One region of the Streptomyces sp. NPDC001732 genome, then DNA from elsewhere that is predicted to be linked to it. Evidence: riboswitches for the same ligand, from Rfam matches in the RefSeq annotation. Region 1 holds a riboswitch; each other region holds the start of a gene.

Region 1 (5,502 bases):
CGTTGGACCGGGCGTTGCTTGTTGCCGGAAATGCGTGTACCAGCCCCCACCGGCTGTCGTCGCGAGCCAGTTCGAGCAGCATGCGGACGCCCTGCTTGCCGAGTCCCCGTCCCTGGAACTCCGGCAGTACCATCCAGCCGATCTCGGAGATGCGCTCGCCGTCCGCGTCGTGGGGCCACAAGGTCACGGTTCCCGCGACCACGTCCGGCTCGGCCTCATCGGGCACGATCATCTTTGTCCAGTCGGTGCCCGCCACCGCCCGTTGAACATCGCGTTGGACCTTCGCCTCCATGCCTTCGCGAGGCAGCGGGCCGCCCAGTTCGGCCATCATGATCGGGTCGCATCGCATCCGGACGTAGGCGTCGACGTCGCCGTGCTCCACATCACGTAGCAGCATCTGTGTTGCTCCCTTGCCCTTGGATCGGATGTCATGGCCGGCGGCGGCTGACCTCCGCCGCGCAGGCGCCCCAGTCCCCGGCGGCGGCTTGCTCCCGGGCCAGCCCGGCGACGGGCCCGGACAAGGTGACCGCGATGTCGCCGAGACGGATGCGGACGGTCCCGTTCGTCTCTTCGATGTGACCGGCGGTCAGCCGGGAAATCGCCACTGGCCCCTGGGCATGAAGGAGCAACGGCAGGCCGGCCAGGCGGCCTTCGGTCCGGATGGTGTCGTCGTACAGCAGGCGGCGGGCGCGCTTTATCAGCGCTCTGGCTATGTGTCCGTCGACCACCTCGGCCGGCCTCTCACGACTCGCCACCTGCGTGAGGCCGCGTGCTCCCTGCAGCGGAAGCCGGAGCTGCGGGGGGGTCCGGCTCCACGACGCGCGCCCCTCGTGCCTCACGTTTCTTTCCGTCAACGGCGGGCCGAACGTCGCCCTCGCCGCATGGGCCGGGCATGCCAACGCCACCTTCATCGAGCGGATGTACGTCCACCCGAGCCCCGAGGACCTCCGCGTCGACTCGGACCACCTCACTCCTCCACTCGGTTTCAGTGCGGGCGAAGCAGCCTGATGATCAAGACGTCTGGAGATTGTGAGACCTCTGCCCTCGGCGAACAGCAGAAACAGCCTCTGAACTGGGATTTCCAGTGGATCACCAGGATCACGCCCACCATAATCTACTGTACGTCCTGTACATTTTTTACAGACACATGTGCAGGCTGCCGTGCAGACCCGAAGGAAAGGCATCGCCATGCTGTTCCGTCCCACCGCCCGCCACGTACTGCCCGAGTTCACCGAGCGCACCAGCAGCGGGACCCGCACTCTCGACCCGTACTCCAGGCTGCTCGCCGAGCGGATCGTCTTCCTCGGCACCCCGGTCGACGACGCGGCCGCCTCGGACCTGATCGCCCAGTTCATGTACCTGGAGCACGACGCCCCGGACCGGCCCGTCTCGCTCTACATCAACTCTCCCGGGGGCTCGTTCGGGGCCATGTCGGCGATCTACGACACGATGGAGTACCTCAGCTGCGAGGTGGAGACCTACTGCCTCGGCCAGGCCGGTTCCTGCGCGGCGGCGCTGCTCGCCGCGGGCGCCCCCGGCCGCCGTCACGCACTGCCCGGGGCCCGGGTGGTGGTGCAGCAGCCCGCACTCCCCGAACCGGTGCGGGGCCGGCCGTCCGACCTGGAGATCGAGGCGCGGGAGCTGGAACGGGTCCGCGGAATGCTCATCGACCTGCTGGCCCGTCACACGGGCCGCGACACCGGGCGGATCGCCACCGACATCGAGCGCGACCTCGTCCTCGACGCGGCGGGCGCCAAGGCGTACGGCCTGGTCGACCACATCACGGAGAGCCGCAAGGCGTCGCGCCCTGCGCACGGCGCGAGGTGAACGCCCGGTGCAACCGCCCGACTTCCCGCCGCTCCCCGCACTGACCCGCGCCGAGGGGGAGTTCATCGACCACTACCTCGAAGTCCTCGACCAGCTGGGCCGGATCAACCCGGCCCGGGGCAGCGACACCTACGGCGCGCTGCGCGCCGCACAGGCGCTGGTCTCACGGGCCGGCGACCTGCGGGACGCGCTGACACTGATGCACGAGCGCGGCGAGGCGCGGATCCACGCCGCCACCCTGGCCCGGGCGCTGCGCGTACTGGACGGGGAGCGGCGGGCCGGGCGCGTCACCGTACCACCGGCTCCGGCGAGTTGACCGACGCCCCCGGCCCTCCCGTCCGCCGGGGCACGCCAACTCCCCCGGCGGACGGCGGGCGTCACTCAACTCCCGTACCCGACACGCCCGGAGCGCGCACCGAAATTCCTCGCTCGTTCGGCGTAGGAGACCCCTCGCACGAGGGATTTCCCGACTTGCGTTTTTCGCGTACCCGGTGAACGGAATCAGGCATTCCGCCCCTGGTACGGGACCGCGCCGAACGTCCCGAACAGCCGTCGGAATCACCATGTCCACTCGAACGGGTCAGTCGTGAGGAGCCTCACATATCCCCGTTTCGGCTCGGAAATCCGACAGTGAGTGAGTCAAGATCCCTGGGACGACAAGCCCCCGCCACCGCGGCGGGGCGGTCCGGGCGGACGCCGAGTCCTGCCGCCGCTCGGATGCCTGGTCGACGGAAGTGGATCGGCAGGAGTGGAGGACCCGAGCACAACGGGTCGGCCGGAACATCGGTCGTCCCTCGGGGTGAAGCCGCCGAAAGCGGCCGGGCAACTTCGCCAGCCCGAACCCGACAGGTCATCCTTCACAGGCGGCTGACGAAGGGTTGCGCATGACTGCGCAGGTTCATGTCCCGTCTCTGCTCGCACGGGCCGGTACGGCCTCGGTTCTGACGCTCGCCGCCGTCGGCGGCACCATGCTCGCCCCGGGTGCCACCACGGAGGCCCAGGCCGCGACCCGGTCGATGAAGGCACTCAGCATTGCCGCGTCGAAGAAGGGTTCGCCCTACCGCTGGGGGGCCACCGGCCCCAACCGTTTCGACTGCTCCGGCCTGACGCTCTACTCGTTCAAGAAGGCGGGCAAGCAGCTGCCCCGCACGGCCCAGCAGCAGTACAACAAGACCCGCCACATCTCGGCCTCGCACCGGCAACGCGGCGACCTGGTCTTCTTCCACTACGGCCGCAGCGTCTACCACGTGGGGATCTACGCCGGGAAGGGAAAGATCTGGCACTCGCCGCGGACCGGCGCGGTGGTACGGCTGGAGAAGATCTGGACGAAGAGCGTCTACTACGGGCGGGTCCGCTGAAGCATGCCCGACGGCCCGGGGCTCGGCCCCGGGCCGCACTCCGGGCGGGCGGTGACGCCCACCGCCCGTCCGGCCCCGTCCTCAGTGGTGCGCGGGACCGGGCCACGGGAGCACGATCCAGACCGTCTTGCCGCCGTCGACGGTGGGGGTGACGGTCAGTCGGCCCCCGCACTCCTTGGCCAGGGTCCGGATGATGACCATGCCGCGCCCGTTGTCCTGCTGGACGGCCGCGGGCAGCCGCCTGGGCCAACGCGGATGACTGTCCGTCACCCCCAGTGACAGTTGTTCCTCCCGGTCCAGCCGGAGAGCCACCGTGAAGGTGGGCGACTGCCCGAAGGTGTGCTGGACGGCGTTGGTCGCGAGTTCCGAGACGATGAGCCGGATGCCGTCGGCGAATTCGGTGTCGGCTGCCAGACCCCATTCGGTGAGCACCCTGGCCACGTACTTCCGGGCCGCCGCGACCGAGACCGGCTCGCTCGGCAGAGTGACGCTTGCTTCCTGATGATCCGCCATGGCAAGCCGCCCCTTTCCCACCCGACCGACCTGCTGTCGGTCCAGGTCGTGCTTCGCGCCAGATTGCCACCGATGCCGCCCTCTGTAACGGTGATCCACCAAGATATGCATATATCTGTCGCCCGATGCGGTGAACCCCACCACGCAAAACCGTACGTGGGCGACAAACTGCCTGCTCGGCGGGCGAGGGAGGTCGTGGATGCGGCACGGTCCTGCGGTACGGCGTCGCAAGCTCGGGGAGGAGCTCCGGAGCCTGCGCCACGCGTCGGGGCTGACCAGCCGGGACGCCGCGCGGACACTCGGCTGGCACCAGTCGAAGGTCAGCCGGATCGAGACCGGGGTCAGCGGGGTGCGGCCGGCCGATGTGACCCGGCTGCTGGACGCCTACGGCGTGGACGACGCGCAGTTGCGGACCCTCCTGACGACCCTGGCGTGCTCGGCCGGCGGGGGCGGCACCGGATGGTGGCACGCCTATCGCGGCCTGCTCCCGCCCCAGTACCGCGACTTCATCAGCCTGGAGTCCCAGGCGCGGACCGCGCGCACCCTGGAGACCTCGGTGGTGCCGGGGCTCCTGCAGACGGCCGACTACGCGCGGGCGGTGACCCGGGCATCGCTGGAGGGTCTGCCCGCGGCCCGGCTGGACTCGCTGGTGGAGGTGCGCCTCGCCCGCCAGGGGGTGCTGCGCACCGATCCGCCGCTGCGGCTGAGCGCGGTGCTCGACGAGGCGGTACTGCGGCGGGAGGTCGGCGGGCGCCGGGTGATGAGGGAGCAGTTGCGTCATCTGGCCCGGGTGGCCCACCTCCCCCATGTGCGGCTCCAGGTGCTGCCGTTCTCGGTCGGCGGCTACGCCGGACTCACCGGACCTTTCGTTATTTTCTCATTCCCGAACACTTCTGATCTCGACGTGATTGTTCTCGACCATTTGACGAGTAGCCTCTATCTGGAGCGGAAAGAAGACCTTGAGGCGTACAGCTCGGCCTTCCGCACGATGCAGGCACACGCGCTGTCGCCCGAGCGCTCGTTGGACCTCATCGCCGCGATCGACCGCGGTGACCGGTGACTTCGGACCGCCCGAGAGGACGTCATGCCGGATTGCCCCGCACCACACGACTTACGGTGGCGGCGCAGCAGCCGCAGCACAGGTATGAACAACTGCGTGGAGACCGCTCCGTTCGCGGACGGGCGACGGCTGGCCGTGCGGGACTCCAAGAACGTGTCCGGACCGCCGCTGCGGTTCTCCGCGACAGCCTGGACCTCCTTCGTCTCCGGTCTGCGCCGGGAACCGTTCAGCTGACGGGAGCGGTCCGCCGCACGGTCGTCACGGCCGCGGCGATCTGTTCCCCGGTCAGGTCGGCGCGCGCGGTCAGTCGCAGCCGGGACACCCCGTCCGGCACCGACGGCGGCCGGAAGCAGCCCACGGCGACCCCGGCGGCGCGGCAGTCGGCCGCCCAGCGCACGGCGGCCTCCGCCGAGGGGGCGCGCACGGACACCACGGCCGCGTCGGGGCGTACGGCGCTCAGACCGGCCGCCGTCAGCCGCTCGTACAGGGCGGTGGCGACCTCGCGGGCCCGGCCGGCGCGCTCCGGTTCCCGGCGCAGCAGTCGCAGACCGCCCAGTGCGGCGCCCGCCGCGGCCGGTGCGAGGCCGGTGTCGAAGATGAACGTACGGGCCGTGTTGACCAGGTGCTCGACGACCCGGGCGGGGCCGAGGACGGCTCCGCCCTGGCTGCCGAGGGACTTGGAGAGGGTGAGCGTGGCGACGATCCCCTCGCCGCCCGCGAGCCCTGCGGCGGCGAGCGCGCCGC
Region 2 (5,502 bases), on a different contig from region 1:
CCGCCAGCGCTACGACAACGTCCCCTACGGCACGGCGTTCGAGAGGCTGACCGCCCTGGCCTACCCCGAGGGCCACCCGTACCACCACACCCCGATCGGCTCGATGGCCGACCTGGACGCCGCGACCCTGGAGGACGCGCGCACCTTCTTCCGTACCTACTACGCGCCCAACAACGCGGTGCTCTCGGTCGTCGGCGACATCGACCCCGAGCAGACCCTCGCCTGGATCGAGAAGTACTTCGGCTCCATCCCGTCCCACGACGGCAAGCAGCCGCCGCGCGACGGCGCGCTCCCCGAGATCATCGGCGAGCAACTGCGCGAGGAGGTCCGCGAGGAGGTCCCGGCGCGCGCCCTGATGGCCGCCTACCGGCTGCCGCACGACGGCACCCGGGAGTGTGACGCGGCGGACCTCGCGCTGACCGTGCTCGGCGGCGGCGAGTCGTCCCGGCTGCACAACCGTCTCGTCCGCCGTGACCGTACGGCCGTGGCGGCCGGGTTCGGGCTGCTGAGACTGGCCGGGGCGCCCTCGCTCGGCTGGCTGGACGTCAAGATGTCCGGCGGGGTCGAGGTGCCGCAGGTCGAGGCCGCGGTCGACGAGGAGCTCGCCCGGTTCGCCGCCGAGGGCCCCACACCCGAGGAAATGGAGCGTGCGCAGGCCCAGTTGGAGCGCGAGTGGCTGGACCGGCTCGGCACGGTCGCGGGCCGCGCGGACGAACTGTGCCGCTTCGCCGTGCTGTTCGGCGACCCGCAGCTCGCCCTGACCGCCGTGCAGCGGGTGCTCGACGTCACCGCGGAGGAGGTCCAGGCCGCCGCCAGGGCCCAGCTGCGCCCCGACAACCGGGCGGTGCTGGTCTACGAGCCGGTCGAGTCGGCCGAGCCCGCCGATACGGCCGAGCCCGCCGACATGGCGGAGACCGACGCCGACGACACCGACGCGCACGAAGGAGCGGGCAAGTGACCGACGCCGCCGCGACTGGAGTTTCGATGCAGTACCACCCGCAGCCGGCCCCCGGCGTCGCCCGGCCCTGGGCCTTTCCCGCGCCGGAGCGGGGCTCCCTGCCCAACGGCCTGACGGTGCTGCGCTGCCACCGCCCCGGCCAGCAGGTCGTCGCGGTGGAGATCTTCCTCGACGCCCCGCTGGACGCCGAGCCCGAGGGCTTCGACGGCGTGGCCATGATCATGTCGCGGGCGCTCTCCGAGGGCACGGACAAGCACACCGCGGAGGAGTTCGCCGCCGAGCTGGAGCGCTGCGGCGCCACCCTCGACGCGCATGCCGACCACCCCGGCGTCCGGGTCTCCCTGGAGGTTCCGGCCTCCCGGCTCTCCAAGGCCCTGGCACTGGTCGCCGAGGCGCTCCGGGCGCCCGCCTTCGCGGACGGCGAGATCGAGCGGCTGGTGCGCAACCGGCTCGACGAGATCCCGCACGAGCAGGCCAACCCGGCCAGGCGCGCCGCCAAGCAGCTCTCCAAGGAACTGTTCCCGGCCGCGGCACGGATGTCGCGCCCGCGTCAAGGCACCGAGGAGACGGTGGAGCGGATCGACTCGGCGGCGGTGCGCGCGTTCTTCGACGCCCACGTCAGGCCGTCCACCGCGACCGCCGTGATCGTCGGCGACCTCACCGGCATCGACCTGGACGCCCTGCTCGCCGACACGCTCGGCGACTGGTCGGGCGAGCCCGCCGAGCCCCGGACCGCCCCGCCGATCACCGCCGACGACACCGGGCGGGTGGTGATCGTCGACCGTCCGGGCGCGGTGCAGACGCAGCTGCTGATCGGCCGGATCGGCGCCGACCGGCACGACAGCGTGTGGCCGGCCCAGACGCTCGGCACGTACTGCCTGGGCGGCACGCTCACCTCCCGGCTGGACCGGGTGCTGCGCGAGGAGAAGGGCTACACCTACGGTGTGCGGGCCTTCGCCCAGGTGCTGCGGTCGTCGGCCCCGGACTCCGCGTCGGGCGCGACCGGTGCCGCGATGCTCGCCATCAGCGGTTCCGTGGACACGGAGTCCACCGAGCCGGCGCTCAAGGACCTGTGGACGGTCCTGCGGACCCTGGCGGCGGAGGGCCTGACCGACGAGGAGCGCGAGACGGCCGTGCAGAACCTCGTGGGTGTGGCGCCCCTGAAGTTCGAGACCGCGGCCTCCATCGCGAGCACCCTCGCCGACCAGGTCGAGCAGCACCTCCCGGACGACTACCAGGCGCACCTGTACGCCCGGCTCGCGGAGACCGGCACGGTCGAGGCGACCGCGGCGGTCGTCAACGCCTTCCCCGAGGACCGGCTGGTCACGGTCCTCGTCGGTGACGCGGCCCGGATCGCGGAGCCGGTCCGGGCGCTGGGCATCGGAGAGGTGTCGGTGGTCACCGGCTGACGAGCGGAACGGCCCCGCCGGTCGCCTGAGCCCAGGCGCGGACCGGCCGGTCGGGCATTCGCATATCGGGACGAAGGGAGGATCTGGGTGAGAGGGATTTCGCCGAGACCCTCCCTTTTGTCCGCCCTTGTGAGGGAGGTTGCCTGTCTGCCCTGTGGGATGCGCTACAAAACGGCCTGTCCGTTTGGTGAATGAAAGCGGCCCCGCTTAGCGTCGGCTGGGCTGCCCGCCACTCGTATGCCGCAACCGCGACGTACCGGGCAGTCATCGCCGAGTCCCCGTCAGGCGCGAGCCGGGGGAGCCGGGGACCCATGCAGTCCCTGGGGTGAATCGGACGCCCGAGCCGCGACGGCCGGGGCGCCCGTAGGAGACCTTCCTGCTCCGAACCCGTCAGCTAACCCGGTAGGCGAGAAGGAAGGAAAGGACCAGCCACTTCATGGCGTTCACCCGTGCCACCGGGAAGCACCGTGCCCCGAGCCGCCTGACGCGCGGGAGCGCGAAGGTCGTCGGCGTCGCGGCTCTGGCCACCACCGGAGTCATCGGCGGCCTGGCCTCCCCGGCCCTCGCCGCGGACTCCGAGGCCCCCTCCACGAGCGAGACCGGCCTGAACCAGGTCATCGCCATCGACGCGACCCTCGCCGATCAGATCGACGCCCAGGCCGACGTGCAGAAGCACCAGGCCGACGTCGCGGCGAAGGCGAAGGCGGAAGCCGAGAAGAAGGCGGAGGCCAAGAAGAAGGCCGAGGCGAAGGCCAGGGCCGAAGCGAAGCGCGCGGCCGAGGCGCGTGCCGAGGAGGCGCGCGCCGCCCGGTCCGCCGAACGCGCCCGGCTGGGCTCCTTCCGGCTGCCGGTCGCCGGTTCGTACATCAGCACCGGCTACAAGTCCAGCGGCTCGCTCTGGTCCTCCGGCAGCCACTCGGGCATCGACTTCCACGCCGCGTCCGGCAGTTCCGTCGTCGCCGTCGGCGCCGGTACGGTCGTCGAGGCCGGCTGGGGCGGCGCGTACGGCAACAACATCGTGCTCCGGATGACGGACGGGACGTATACGCAGTACGGCCATCTCTCCTCGATCGGCGTCTCCGTCGGCCAGAGCGTCGGCGCGGGCCAGCAGATCGGCCTCTCAGGCTCGACCGGCAACTCCACCGGTCCCCACCTCCACTTCGAGGCCCGCACGACCCCGGTATACGGCTCCGACGTGGACCCCGTCGCATACCTGCGCGCCCACGGCGTCAACATCTGACCCGCACCTCCTCGCGGTACCTCTCCGCACCTCCCGATGGCCCCGGAAGCAGCCCGCCGGGGCCATCGGCGTACCCGCCCGGCACCCCGGCGCGAGCGCCTGCCCGCCTGCCGACCCGTCCCACAGCCCAACGTCGGTGCGTCGGTACGGGGTTTTCCGTGTTCCGGCGAGAGAGACGTTGCGGACCCCGGGGCCGAGGGGGTTCGTGATCACCCGCCGGCACGCGGCCTCTGGGGTGCAGACCCCGCTGAGCCGGAGGCAGCCGACCTCCCGGAGGCCCGGATGCTGCTGGAGCCGCTGGGTGCAGCGCGCCGCCCGGCGCCGCACCGAGGCACACCTCAAGGTGCTGCGCGGCCCGGCCCGGCCCGGCCGCGACCGGGCCGGGCGAGGGAGCGGGAACCCCTTCCGCCCGAATTCGTTCGGGCCGAGTTCTTCCCGCCCTGATGCCAACGGCCGGAATTCCGTGGACCCGGGCGCGTTCCGGCCGGTCCGTTCCGGAAAACAGAAGAGCCGCGGCTCCGGTTCAGGGTGCCGCGGCTCTCTTGCGGAAAATGTTTCAGACGGTCTCCGGGAGCTCCTCGAGCCCCTCGGCGACCAGCTTCGCCAGGCGGTCCAGGGCGACCTCGGCGTTGTCGGCGTCGGACGCGAGCACGATCTCCTCGCCGCCCTGCGCACCGAGGCCGAGCACCGCGAGCATGGAGGCGGCGTTCACCGGGGTGCCGTCGGCCTTGGCGATCGTCATGGGGATGCCGGAAGCCGTGGCGGCACGGACGAAGATGGAAGCGGGGCGGGCGTGCAGGCCCTCGGCCCAACCGACGTTGACGCGGCGCTCAGCCATGGTTCTGCCCTTCATGAATCAAAAGTTGTCTAGACCATTCTCTCACGCGGTGCGCGGTGCTCCGGCCGACCCGGAACGTGCCCGCGACGCCCGCGGTACCGCCGATCGGCCCTCCCAGCCTGCCCCGGCCCCGAGCCCCACGCGACCGCTGGTGGCGCCGTAGTCTTTGCCCATGCAGCCCGCCCCGGAGCAGAGTCCGCATCACGCCTACCCCGACCACTGGGAAGCCGACGTGGTGCTCCGCGACGGAGGAACCGCCCGGATCAGGCCCATCACCACGGACGACGCCGAACGGCTGGTCAGTTTCTACGAGCACGTCTCCGACGAGTCGAAGTACTACCGGTTCTTCGCCCCCTACCCCCGCCTGTCCGACAGGGACGTGCACCGCTTCACCCATCACGACTACGTCGACCGGGTGGGGCTCGCCGTCACGGTCGGCGGCGAGTTCATCGCGACCGTCCGCTACGACCGGATCGACGAGCGGGGCAGGCCCGCCTCCGCCCCCGCCGACGAGGCCGAGGTCGCCTTCCTCGTCCAGGACGCGCACCAGGGCCGGGGAGTGGCCTCGGCCCTCCTCGAACACATCGCTGCCGTCGCCCGCGAGCGCGGCATCCGGCGCTTCGCCGCCGAGGTGCTGCCCGCCAACACCAAGATGATCAAGGTGTTCCGGGACGCCGGATACACCCAGCAGCGCAGCTTCGAGGACGGCTCCGTCCACCTCACCCTGGACCTCGAACCGACCGCCGAGTCCCTCGCCGTCCAGCGCGGCCGCGAGCAGCGTGCCGAGGCCCGGTCCGTGCAGCGCCTGCTGGCCCCGGGATCCGTCGCCGTCATCGGCGTCGGCCGGACCTCCGGCGGGGTCGGCCGCACGGTGCTACGCAACCTCCTCGGGGCCGGCTTCACCGGCCGCACGTACGCCGTGAACCACGCCTTCGCCGACGACCGGGCCACGATCGACGGAGTCCCCGCCCACCGTTCGATCGGCGAGATCGGCGAACCGGTCGATCTCGCGGTCGTGGCCGTGCCCGCCGACCGGGTCCCCGAAGCCGTCGAGGAC
Region 3 (5,502 bases), on a different contig from region 1:
GAGAGCACGAAGACCAGCCACCCGGCCAGCCGTCCCGCCATCGTCGACACCATGGCGTACTCACCGCCGGCGCTCGGGATGAGGGTGCCGAGCTCCGAGTAGCAGAAGGCGACCGCGATGCAGAGCAGCGAGCCGATGGCGATGGTGAGGGCGGTGTACGTGCCGAGGCTGGAGAACAGGTCCGGTACGACCACGAAAAGGGTCGAGGCGGGCGTCACGCAGGAGAGCGTGAGCAGTGTTCCGCCCACGACGCCGATGGAACGCTTGAGCTTCTGTGGGGTGGGGCCGGTCGCTGGGGCGAGCGCCTGGGGAGCGCTGAGCGTGTCGGTCATCGTGCGGTTCCGATCAAGCAGGGGTGGTGTGCGAGCGCGGGAGCGGTATCGCCTCCAGACGAGGACGTGATGAGTGGTTTTCGGCGCTCCCAGCGCGACATGCAATCCTGACGAGTTCCGCAGGTCAATAGCTGTTCACCTTCGGAATTCGTTGTTCATGAGCAACGATCCGACGTTTTCGCGTTAACAGCGCTTCTTCCTCCGGGGATCGGCGGGTGCGGGAACCGCAGCCGTCCCGGCAGGAATGTTTCGCTCGTATCCGAATACCGGAACACGGGACGGGCCCGGGGGCGCGGGGCGCGACGGCCCGCGGGTCGCGCATCCGCCGTCCTGGTGTCAGCCTGGAGTCATGGCTTGGGCGTCGTGGACGACTCGTGGGGTGTTCTCCGGGCGCGGTGGCGTGCTCACGGACGAGGCCGGTGTCCTGTCCGGGGACCTGACCATTCATACGACCTGGGCGGACGACACGGCCCAGATCACCGTGCAGTACACCGGTGCGACCGACTGGTTCACCATGTCGGGCAGCCCCGTGCCGTGCTGTTCGGAGAAGGACAGCCGGCACCTCCACGAGACGGCGGTGCGGGCGGTCCGGGAGGGCGGGGCCGCGACCGTTCCCGTGCCACCGGTCAGGGAACCGGGACGGACGACGGAGAACCTCCAGGACTGACCTCGGGCACGTCGGTCCTCCAGGGCAGGCACGTCGGCTCTCCCCGGCGGGCGCGTGGGCCCGGCCGTGCCCCGGTCGCCGTACGGCTCAGGGGGCCACGAGGCCGCCGCCCGCTCCGGGTGTCCGCAGTGCCGCGGCGACCAGTCCCGCGATCTCACCCCTCGGCACGTCCCCGCCGCCCACCAGCCGGTCGAAGACCAGCCCGTCCACGCAGGCCAGCAGGGTGAGGGTGCGCCCCTCGGCGTCCGCCACGCCCCGCGCGTCCAGGAACTCCCGCACGGTCTCCCGTGCCGCGTTCCGGCGGGGTACGAGGATCTCGCGCAGCTCCGGGTGGCGCACACTCTCGACCGCGCACGCGTAACGGGCGAGCGAGCGCCGCCGCCCCTCCCCGGTGAGCCGTCCCGCGACGAACGCGGCGAGTCCGTCCGTGAGTTCGCCGGGGGTCCTCGGCACCGGCGTCCGCTCCCCCGCCGCCTGCAACTCCGCCTGGTCCCGCTCGACGAGCCGCCGGACGAGCCCGGCGAGCAGAGCCCTGCGCGTACGGAAGTAGGCCGAGGTGGTGCCCGCAGGAAGGTCCGCCGCCCGGTCCACGGCACGGTGGGTCAGTCCGCGCATCCCCTCGTCGGCCAGCACCTCGATGGCGGCGTCGGCGAGAACGGTGCGTCGATCGGTGCTCATCCCCTCTTTCTACACCTGTAGAGGCGGCGTAGTACCCTCCTTCTACAGATGTAGAAGACCGAGGGCGTGGCGGGACGGGACGGAAGAGGGGGCCGGCATGGGCGGCAGTGCGGTGGTGGTCGGCGGGGGCATCGGCGGGCTGGCAGCCGCGATCGGGCTGCGCCGCATCGGATGGGAGACGACCGTCGTCGAGCGCAGTCCCGTGCTGGACGACGCGGGCGCGGGCATCTCCCTGCACGCGAACGGCATCCGCGCGCTGGACGCCCTCGGCGTCGGAGCGGCGGTGCGCGCGGCTGCCCGGCCCCAGTACACGGGCGGCACCCGAAGTCCGGGCGGGCGTCTGCTGGCGCGCATGGACGGGGCGGCGCTGGAACGCGAGCTGGGCACCCCGATCGTGGGCATTCCCCGGTCCGTGCTGCACCGGCTGCTGCGCGCGGAGCTGCCCGCCGGGTCCCTGGTCGTCGGGGCCGAGGTGACGTCCGTCGACCGTTCCGACGCCTCCCGGGTACGGATCGCGGTCGGCGACACCGTTCTCGACGCGGATCTGGTCGTGGCCGCCGACGGCGTGAACAGCCGGTTGCGGGCGCAGCTCTTTCCCGGCCATCCCGGCCCGGTCCACAGCGGCTCGACGGTGCTGCGGGCCATCACGGAGTCGCCGGTGGAGCTGCGCACCGACTTCGAGCTGACCTGGGGCCGGGGGGCCGAGTTCGGGCACATCGTGTTCGCCGACGGCCGGGCCGAGTGGCACGCGGTGTTCAACTCGCCCGCCGGTGTGCGCAGTCCGGATCCGCTCGCCGAGGCCCGCCGCCGGTTCGGCGACTGGCACGACCCCATTCCGGCCCTGCTGGCCGCGACCCGGCCCGACGCCGTGCTGCATCACGACGTCAACGAGCTGGTCGCCCCGCTGCCCTCCTACGCGGTCGGGCGGATCGCCCTTCTCGGCGACGCCGCCCACGCGATGACCCCGAACCTCGGCCAGGGGGCCTGCCAGGCGCTGGAGGACGCGGTGTCGCTGGCCGCCGCGCTCCGCACCGCGCCCTCCGTCGAAGCGGCGCTCGGTCGCTACGACGCCGAGCGCCGCCCCCGCAGCCAGTCGGTCGCGAGGGCGGCCCGTCGGGCCGGCCGGATGGGCCAGCAGTTGTCGCATCCGGTGGCGATCGCCCTGCGCGACACGGCGCTGCGGCTGGCACCGTCGCGGGTCACCGTCCGCACGATCCTGCGGCACGCCGACTGGACGCCCCCGCGGCCGGACTGACCGTGCGGTGCGTCAGTAGGCCCCGTTGACGTTGTCGATGGACCCGTACCTGGCGGCGGCGTAGTTGCACGCCGCCGTGATGTTGGCGACCGGGTCGTAGCTGTCCATCGACGTACCGGGCACGTGGTAGGCGCGGAACGTGGGGTCGATGATCTGGAGGAGCCCCTTGGAGGGCGTTCCGGCGGCGGCGTTGGAGTCCCAGTTGTTGATGGCCCGGGGGTTGCCGGAGGACTCGCGCATGATGTTGCGGTGGATGCCCTCGTAGCTGCCGGGGATGTTGTGCTGGGCCATGACGGCCAGCGACTCCCTGATCCAGCCGTCCAGATCGTTCGTGTACGTCACGGGCTGCGCGGTGACGGCACCGGCGGACTGCGCCGGCGTTGCCGACGCCGCTCCGGCGACGGCCAGCGGGAGCACGAGGGCGGCCACGCCCGTGCCCACGGCGATGAAACCCCGGACCGGCGAAACGGGCCTGCGACGACGGTACGCACCCTTTGCGGGCATGGTGAATTCCTCTCCGTCGCCTACGAGGTGAGCTGTCGGGTTCGGGCTGGAGATGCCCGGCCGCACGCGAATGCGGCTTCACCCCGAGCCGTTCCGGATACCGGATCGGCGGCTTGCCTGGGTCCCCCGTTCCTGCCGTGCACGAGTGGGTCGGATTGCCGGACAGCGGCAGGATTCGGCGTTCCGTCCGGATTGACGGTGACCGTAGGCGAGAAACACCGAAAGGGACAAGCCCCCGAATTCCGCGCACAATTCATTCGCAAGATCGAATTGCGGGGAATTCAGTAACGCACTTCACATCGAACGGCCGAATCCCCTTGCAGGAAAAGGGAACCGGACCGTCCGGCATGGCATCACGGACATCGAACGTGATGCGCACCACTTAATCGCAAAAGGTGCATTTCGCCCCCCATCGAAGCGGCATGAAAGGGGCTAACCCCCCTTCACCGCCCAGTTACACCAATGGGGCAAATCGCCCATGCAATTACATTTGACTCTTCGTCCGGGAGGTGGGGCCCCGCATGGCGGGGCCCCACCCGTGCCGGGATCAGAGCCTTTCGAGGATCTTGTTCATCTGCTCGATCTCTGCGGTCTGGGCCGTCACCACGGCCTCGGCGAGCTTCTTCGCCTCGGCGTTGTCGCCCTTCTTCTGCTCGTCCCGGGCCATGGTGACCGCGCCTTGGTGATGGGCGATCATGAGCTGGGCGAACTTCTTGTCGAAGTCCTTGCCCGCAGCGGCCTTCAAATCGCTCATGTCCTTGTCGGACATCATTCCGGGCATTCCCGCGCCGTGGGAGCCGTGATCCATTCCGGGCATGTCACCCTTCGGGGATTCCGGCAGCGGCTTGCCCCACGACGCCAGCCAGCCCTTCAACGTGTCGATCTCGGGATCCTGGGCCTTCTCGATCGCGGTGGCCAGCTTCTTGATCTCGGCGTCGGCGGCACGGCCGTCGGCCAGCTTCGCCATCTCGATGGCCTGCTGGTGATGCGGGATCATGTCCTGCGCGAACTTCACGTCCGCGTCGTTGAACGCACCGCCCGGGGCGGCCGGTGCGGAGGCGCTGCCGGAGCCATGGCCCATGCCGGGCACGGACGGGTCGTCGGACTTCGTTTCGTCGGAGGAGCCGCACGCCGTGAGCGCCAGGGCGAGGGCGGCGACGGCACCGGCGGCCGCGAGTGCGCGACGGCGGCGGACAGCGGTGGGCAGGGAAACGCGCATGCTGGATTCTTTCCAGGTGGACGCGCCACGTCGGTGGCGCGTGGAACGGGCGGGGTCGTCCGGCCGGTCCGGCCCCGGTGGGCCGGGAACCGGCGGTTCCCTGTCACGTCCGCGCGATGCACACCTGGAGCAGCAGATCCCTGCCGCCGAACGGCGGCCCCCGTCGTGCCGGCCCGCGCACGGCCGCACGGTGCCCGGCGACGCCCCGGACCGCCAGGACCACCAGGCCCAGTGCGAGGAGCAGCGGCAGCACCCGGTCCCGGACGTGGGTGAACACGCACGACTCGCCGCCCGCCGGGGACGGGGCCGCGGCCACCCGGAGGGCGTCGTCCCCGTGCTGCACGGTGGCGTGTCCGGCCATCGCCATGGGCACGGCCGAGAGGGGCGCGGACCGCTCCGGGAGCGTCGTCATCGCGTCGTGGCAGCCCCCGGCCGCGGCGACCGGGGCGCCGTGCATGAGGAACAGACCGCACAGGACGGCGCACAGCACGAGCAGCCGGGACACTCCCGGTGCGCGCGTCGGTCCGCGATCCACGGCTGCCTCGAACTCCTCGGTCGTACGGGCCCTGCGGTGCGAGTCCGACGATACCCCCACCGGGTTTGTCCGGCCCGCGGCACCCCCGGCCGTACACCTTGCTCGGTTACCGTGCCCCCGGAGCGGGCGCCCCGACCGTTCGCGGGAACCTCCCGCGCGGGGTTCCGACGGGGAGCAGAGCGATGAACGCGCCGAGGGGAACGGGCGGGTTGAGACGCCGTCTGGGCGTGTCCGACGCCGTGGTGATCGGCCTGGGCTCGATGATCGGGGCGGGCGTCTTCGTCGCGTTCGCGCCCGCCGCGGGCGCGGCCG

The links. Region 1 has a riboswitch for cyclic di-AMP ahead of ACWCXX_RS23860 (C40 family peptidase). Riboswitches for the same ligand answer to the same signal wherever they lie in the genome.
Region 2: linked by a shared signal. The riboswitch ahead of ACWCXX_RS14575 (M23 family metallopeptidase) and the one ahead of ACWCXX_RS23860 (C40 family peptidase) in region 1 are both predicted to bind cyclic di-AMP.
Region 3: linked by a shared signal. The riboswitch ahead of ACWCXX_RS25190 (transglycosylase SLT domain-containing protein) and the one ahead of ACWCXX_RS23860 (C40 family peptidase) in region 1 are both predicted to bind cyclic di-AMP.

Annotation. Positions count from the first base shown of each region.
Region 1 is NZ_JBSFFY010000027.1:6,231-11,732, reverse strand. It holds partial or broken gene ACWCXX_RS23880 (GNAT family N-acetyltransferase) at 1-397, opposite strand, end outside; gene ACWCXX_RS23875 (hypothetical protein) at 429-728, opposite strand; gene ACWCXX_RS23870 (ATP-dependent Clp protease proteolytic subunit) at 1,192-1,827, shown strand; gene ACWCXX_RS23865 (hypothetical protein) at 1,835-2,143, shown strand; cyclic di-AMP (ydaO/yuaA leader) riboswitch at 2,536-2,708, shown strand; gene ACWCXX_RS23860 (C40 family peptidase) at 2,712-3,185, shown strand; gene ACWCXX_RS23855 (ATP-binding protein) at 3,267-3,698, opposite strand; gene ACWCXX_RS23850 (helix-turn-helix domain-containing protein) at 3,898-4,758, shown strand; gene ACWCXX_RS23845 (DUF397 domain-containing protein) at 4,783-4,992, shown strand; gene ACWCXX_RS23840 (8-amino-7-oxononanoate synthase) at 4,985-5,502, opposite strand, start outside.
Region 2 is NZ_JBSFFY010000011.1:112,605-118,106, forward strand. It holds gene ACWCXX_RS14565 (M16 family metallopeptidase) at 1-958, shown strand, start outside; gene ACWCXX_RS14570 (M16 family metallopeptidase) at 985-2,367, shown strand; cyclic di-AMP (ydaO/yuaA leader) riboswitch at 2,626-2,790, shown strand; gene ACWCXX_RS14575 (M23 family metallopeptidase) at 2,804-3,607, shown strand; partial or broken gene ACWCXX_RS14580 (GntR family transcriptional regulator) at 3,744-4,016, shown strand; gene ACWCXX_RS14585 (HPr family phosphocarrier protein) at 4,164-4,445, opposite strand; gene ACWCXX_RS14590 (bifunctional acetate--CoA ligase family protein/GNAT family N-acetyltransferase) at 4,618-5,502, shown strand, end outside.
Region 3 is NZ_JBSFFY010000030.1:37,610-43,111, forward strand. It holds gene ACWCXX_RS25170 (APC family permease) at 1-332, opposite strand, end outside; gene ACWCXX_RS25175 (hypothetical protein) at 682-999, shown strand; gene ACWCXX_RS25180 (TetR/AcrR family transcriptional regulator) at 1,087-1,677, opposite strand; gene ACWCXX_RS25185 (FAD-dependent monooxygenase) at 1,775-2,932, shown strand; gene ACWCXX_RS25190 (transglycosylase SLT domain-containing protein) at 2,945-3,436, opposite strand; cyclic di-AMP (ydaO/yuaA leader) riboswitch at 3,439-3,627, opposite strand; gene ACWCXX_RS25195 (DUF305 domain-containing protein) at 3,984-4,655, opposite strand; gene ACWCXX_RS25200 (hypothetical protein) at 4,759-5,190, opposite strand; gene ACWCXX_RS25205 (APC family permease) at 5,373-5,502, shown strand, end outside.